2 regions of the Leptolyngbya sp. ST-U4 genome follow, and region 1 is predicted to be linked to the other one. Evidence: predicted binding sites of a transcription regulator. Region 1 holds the regulator's gene; the other holds the start of a gene.
What was found. The regulator NtcA, encoded in region 1, controls nitrogen genes in cyanobacteria. The targets are predictions, from matches to a motif close to TTTGTANNNNNNNNTACAAA.
Positions count from the first base shown of each region.

Region 1 (3,136 bases):
CCCAGCGGCTGATCGTTGACTTCTAGGATAATGTCTCCTGCCTGAAGCCCTGCCCGTGCTGCCGGAGATTGTTGAGAAATGATTTCTGGAACTACGACGCCTGGTTGATAATCAAACTGTTCAGGAATGCCGATCGTTGTGAACTGCGCCACAAACACCAGATAGGCAAAAATCAGATTGGCGATCACGCCTGCACTAATTACAATGGCGCGATCGAGCACCGGACGGTTTTTCAGCAGATTTGGATCGTTGGGCGGAATTGTACTATCTGGGTCATCGTCGGGAAAGCCAACAAAGCCACCCAGCGGAATCGCTCGCAGCGCGTATTCGGTGCGCTCACCCTGATACTTCAGCAAAATCGGACCAAAGCCGATCGAAAATCGATTGACGTGAATTCCTTGCAGACGAGCTGCCAAAAAGTGCCCCAGCTCGTGAACCACAATTAACAGGGCGAGAACTGAGATTGTCGCTAATACTGACATAGACCCAGATTAATAAATAGAACCATCTGTAGTCCATTCTAAAGGGCGGTGAGGATTACTACTTCTACCCTGTGGGTTGGGTGGGGGAGGGGGAGATGAGGGGTGAATGGTTATCAGTGTATTTGGCTAACTCAGGTTTTGTTGGAATCGCAAGCTTTCTCCGTTCGGCAACGTTTGTTCGCGTCCGATCGCAAGCCTCCTGTTCCTCTTCTCCAGAAGCATTCGCTTAGGATGAGGTTACTTGGGAAATGAAAGTTCTATCCCTTGTCCTTCCTGTCCTTCTGGGGGCATGGGTGTTTTGAACAGCGACACAGCTAACTTTAAGTGAACTGCTGGCTGAGCGTGACTGGATTGTGAACGGTAATTCTTTTCTTGTGGATCGAAATCATTTGATCCTGACGCAGATCGCCGAGCAGCCGAGTCACAGTGACCCGCGTTGAGCCGATCGCTTCCGCAATTGCCTGATGAGATAGTTTAAGGTCGATCGTAATGCCCTCGGTGGTGGGCATGCCGAAGTCGCGGCAAAGAATCAGCAGGAAGCTGACTAGACGTGATCCCATGTCGCGATGCGCCAGCGTTTCGATCATCATCTCGGTTTGCAGAATTCGGGAGGATAACCCTTGCAGCATCAGCATACAGAGATCGGGGTTTTCCTTCAGGGCTTTCTCGACTTGCTCGATCGGCACAGACAGCAGCTCAACGGGCGTAAAGGCAACGGCATGATAGAAGCGATCAGCACGTTGCCCGGTGATGAGCGACAGAACGCCAAACACGCTGTTTTCACGGAGAAGCGCGACCGTAATTTCCTCACCTGCTTCATACACGCGAGATAGTTTGACTGCCCCTTTTTGCAGGAAGTAAACTCGCTCGGCAGGGTCGCCGGGAAAGAAGATTGTTTTGCCACGATCGTAGGCTTCAACAACAGGTGGAAAAGCACTCCCGCTTAATTGACGAAAGACGTTTGCCAATGGCTTATTTGGTGCAGCTACCATATCCCTTCCCCCAGCCCGCCTTTGAAGATTTCATCTTACCGCCACCTGCTACCAATAAGATCATTCGTTCTAGCCCAATTGGTTCTAACCGACTTTTTACCCCCTGTCCTTCACTCTGGTGTGGAGCAAGTAGGGTTAAGCCAAATGGGATATCGGAACTTCTGTGATAGCTTTCTGACTTTAAATTACTAAACTTAACTCTGAGCGGATTTTTTGTATTAAGTAATACATATCTAGCCCAATCTTGGTCTAAGTGCTGAAAAAGTCAGATTTTAAGGCGAAATAGGGGCAAAAAGTTCCTGTTAAAACCGACTGACTGAGACTGATATTGCTCCAGCAGCTCAAGACAATGCTTCCAAAATTGGATTTGCGAGGGTCAGCAGTGCCAGTTTTGTGAAGGATGTTTTCTAATGCTCTATTTCCCAATTAAATATCACCATTGATTCTGCTGAAGGGGAAACGGCTTCGCATTGTTGTCTGGCGAAACGTTGTCTTCTCCTGGCTAACAGGCTCCCCGACGATTAAGCACAACCTGGATAGTTTTGAAAATCAGCCCTAAATCATAAGCGATCGACCAGCGTTCCTGATAGCGCAAATCTAATTTCACGATTTCCTCAAAATCGGTTACGGTTGATCGACCATTTGCCTGCCATTCTCCCGTGATACCTGGCTTTACCTCTAGCCGCTGCCAGTGGTGAGCTTTGTAGCGGCTCACTTCATTTAGCGTAGGCGGGCGGGTTCCAACCAGGCTCATCTCGCCGCGTAGCACGTTCCAGAATTGTGGCAGCTCGTCTAGGCTAGTACGCCGCAGGAATCGTCCTACTCGCGTAATACGAGGATCGCAATCGTTCTTAAAGATGTAGCCTTGCGCCTGATTTTGAACCTGATGCTGAAGTTTCTCGGCATTCACCACCATCGAGCGAAACTTCCAGATGCGGAACGTTTGTCCGCGAAACCCGCATCGCTCCTGGCTGTAAAAAATGGGGCCGGGATCGCTGATATAGATTGCTACTGCGATCGGGATCAAAACCAGAGCGGTCAGCGTTAAGCCAACCCCTGCGCCCAGAATATCGATCGATCGCTTAGTTCTGCTCTGAACCGAAGGATGAATCTCAGATGCAAATGACGGCAGTAGGGTAACAAATTCAGAATGTGTGAATGACATAGCGCAGCAGCCTCTAGACAACGCCCCAAAAGAGGCAAACCAAAGAACAATTGATTGAACCAGAGCAGTGAGCGCGCCCTTAAACCGCAATTTCGGCAGCTTTGCGCTCTGATAAAAGCAACTGATGAAACCAGAATGCGCTTTGATTCAGGGGCAAGCAACAGCGAAGGTTTCGCTTTATCAACACTTCAAGGACAGCTTTAGAAATAGGGAGCTTCTCCGGGAAAATTACCAGGCAATTTCCACAAGGTTTTGCCTTCCGTGGTTAAGATCCTGGTATGGAGATTCAGTCTGCAACGTTATACATCGTAGGAACCCCGATCGGCAATCTGGAAGACATGACCTTCCGGGCGATCGAAGTTTTACGTCAGGTTGATTTTATTGCGGCAGAAGACACTCGTCACACTGGAAAGCTGCTTCAGCACTTCCAGATCAAAACGCCGCAGATTAGCTATCACGACCACAATCGCCGTAGCCGTCAGGATGAGCTACTGCGT
Region 1 is NZ_JAMPKZ010000025.1:42,729-45,864, forward strand. It holds gene rseP (RIP metalloprotease RseP) at 1-482, opposite strand, end outside; gene ntcA (global nitrogen regulator NtcA) at 803-1,474, opposite strand; gene NDA02_RS22730 (sugar transferase) at 1,977-2,639, opposite strand; gene rsmI (16S rRNA (cytidine(1402)-2'-O)-methyltransferase) at 2,918-3,136, shown strand, end outside.

Region 2 (3,136 bases), on a different contig from region 1:
AGGATTTTCGCCCAGTGCTGGGTAAAGCGATCATTCTCAAAACCCAGGGCAAAACCGAGGAAGCTAAACCTCTGTTCACCTCAGCAGCCACTCTGGCTCCGGCTGAATTTAAAGATCAGATCAATCAGCTAGCGGCGGCTCCCAGCCCGACTGCCTCTCCTCAAGCTAGCCCCCCCGGAACTGCTCCTGCTAGCCCTGCCCCTGAAGCCAGTCCCACTCCCGCAGCATCACCTTCTCCCGCTCAATAAACCAGGAAACAAACTCCAAAAAACTGCAAGACAAGAAGGGGCTTTTGCCCCTTTTTTGATCGATTCTCTTGTAGCCTTTAATGTGGTTTAACGCGGTTCACTAGTGGGATTGAAGCAGAAAAACCTGAGGCTTATGCTCAAACCATGGATATCTTCAGGATTTCAGGCTAACGATTCTGACTGTCCCTTATTGCAGATTAAGGATAGCTGTCGCGATTGAGAAATAGTGCAGCGGCATAGGAATAATGCGGAGGCATGATACAAAAGAAGCCTACTCTGCAATCGAGAATAGGCTTCTGCTATTTCTAAATTATGCTAGAAACATCCCAGAGCATTCGCTCATAAAGCGTAGGATGGTTTAGCCAAGTGTAACCAATGCAGTTTCAAGAACTAATTCTTGCTGAACGGTTTGATTAGCAAACCCTAAGCTTTGAGAAATTCTAGCGGATGTACTCCTTTAGAACGCTGTTGCGGTTCGGGTGACGCAGCTTTCGCAGAGCCTTGGCTTCGATCTGGCGAATCCGCTCACGGGTAACGTTGAAGATCTGTCCAATTTCTTCCAGCGTCTTCATCCGTCCATCGTCTAAACCGTAGCGCAGCCGCAACACATCCCGCTCCCTTGCACTAAGAGTTCCCAGCACGTTTTCCAGGTCTTCCCGCAGCAGATTCTTGGAAACCTGATCCTCCGGGGTTTCACCATCGGATTCAATGAAGTCACCCAGGCGCGAATCCTCTTCTTTGCCGATCGGCGTTTCCAGAGAAATCGGAAGCTGAGCTGATTTGGCAATAAACCGCAGCTTCTCGATCGTCATCTCCATACGGGTCGCGATTTCTTCCTCGGTCGGCTTCCGCCCCATTTCCTGAGACAGTAGCTTGGTCGTCTTCTTGATCCGCGAGATGGTTTCGTAAAGGTGAACGGGCAGACGGATCGTGCGAGACTGATCTGCAATGGCGCGAGTGATCGCCTGCCGAATCCACCAGGTGGCGTAGGTTGAGAACTTGTAGCCTTTCTCGTGGTCAAACTTCTCAGCAGCGCGAATCAGACCCAGACTGCCCTCTTGAATCAAGTCCTGGAACGACAGACCCCGGTTCATGTATTTCTTGGCGATCGACACCACCAGTCGCAGGTTAGACTGCACCATTTTCTCTTTGGCGCGTCGTCCTTCATGCAGCCGTCTACGGAACTTAGGAAGAGGTTGATTAACCTCATTCGCCCATGCTTCCGGGTTGCGTTCTAGCTCTTGCGGAGTCCGATCGAGCTTTTCACACAGACGATCGCGAATGCGTTCTAGCTCCAGTAGGTCAGCGATTTTGCGTGCCAGTTCGATCTCTTCGTCTGCCCGCAGTAGCCGGATGCGACCGATTTCTTGCAGGTAAAGCCGAATTGAGTCTTCTGTATACAGTTTTTTCTTGGCTTGCGCCCGACGACGGGTTGCGCCCTTTGGGGTTTTGCCGTCTTCCTCCTCATCAGGCTGAGTGTCGAACAAGTCCTCTTCGTCGTCTCGATCCTCTCCTTCAATCAAGAGTTCGTCCAGGTCACTCTCGGCGGGGTCAATGGTTTCGAGTACGTCGTTAGCCTGGGTCATGCCGCGCTCCTCATGCTCCTTAGTGTCAATAACGTTGAAGGTCAATTAAGACCAGGAAATAGTACGACTGATTCTGAATCACTGATCAGCTGCTAGCGAATCTGTCCGGATATAGCCTACCCATTGGATTCAATATTCGCAGCAAACTCGCTTTCTCCGCTAACCGCCCACAGTTTCAGGTAGAAGCACTGCGAGTAGAAGCACCAAAACAAGTCTGCACTCCTCAACTTTAGCCAAGACTTCTCCGATTGTAACTTTTCTCACAAAAATTGCATCCTTTTTAATCTCATTCGTTGTGGGAATGTGATAAGGGCATTAGAAAAGCGCAATCAATAATAAAGCCTCTCGACGAGTAGAGTTTTCTTAACTTGCGTTAGCAGGGCAGTGCCTTGTTGGCATCCTAGCTGTAATCCTAAATTACTTACGGTGAATTGTGTACAAGCTCAGCCAACTTGCTGAACTCAGCGAGACTTTGTAATGAATTAGCATAACCGAACAATTGCGGAGTTGGGGGATTAGTAATCGGAGATCTCAATGGTTTAGGGGAAGTAAAGCTAGATTCAGTAAGCATTGTAAGATTTGTCGCAAAATGTGAAATAGACAAAGCTTCAGTTTAGACAGATTTTTCTTTCATAATTTCTGTGTTGAATTGTTTCTTGAAAGATTACTCTCTAGGCTTCAATTTTCGTTTCTATAAATCGCAGCACATGCCAAAAAAGCAAAAGTTTCCTTATCTGGTCGGTTCTAAGTGGACAGCGCAGCAAAAAACCTGGGGCTGGCGGCATTTTCAAGTTCTGAATCGAAAAAATGAAGGGCGTTGGGTTTTTGCAGAAATGGTGGCTGCTTGTGATCCAGCAGTTCGCTTTTGGCTGAATGCCCAGCAGCTTAAAGACCGCTCTCTTTGGCAGGCGGGGTGGCAATCGTTGCAGGAACAGGGCGATGGATCTTCGTCTTTACAGGAATTTTAAATAGCAAATCTTTTAGGGTATTTATCGCGAAAAGATTGAGGATAGTAAACAAGCTAGTCACACTAGAGTTGGCTCGCTAAAATGCAGAACAGGCAAGAAGTTATTTTTTCCCAAGAATTAAGATTGCCCTAAGTGCAGGGGTTAATCGCTGAGTTCAGAGCTGCATCAAACCGTTTTTCGCTGTCATTCGCTATGAGGATCTGTCCTGTGACTTCCCTACAACGGAATGCCCCAGTTCGTTGGCTTTTGTGTCACCTGCTGAAACTACGTCCCAATTCCTGGATAAAAACGCTGCTGATATCAGCTTGTCTTCTGGCTGGTATGGGGCAGTTTG
Region 2 is NZ_JAMPKZ010000014.1:117,383-120,518, forward strand. It holds gene NDA02_RS19070 (tetratricopeptide repeat protein) at 1-248, shown strand, start outside; gene rpoD (RNA polymerase sigma factor RpoD) at 689-1,834, opposite strand; gene NDA02_RS19080 (TIGR02450 family Trp-rich protein) at 2,542-2,802, shown strand; gene NDA02_RS19085 (SpoIID/LytB domain-containing protein) at 3,010-3,136, shown strand, end outside.
Region 2: a site for NtcA is predicted at 2,082-2,101, ahead of rpoD (RNA polymerase sigma factor RpoD). Genes of this name have one in related genera too.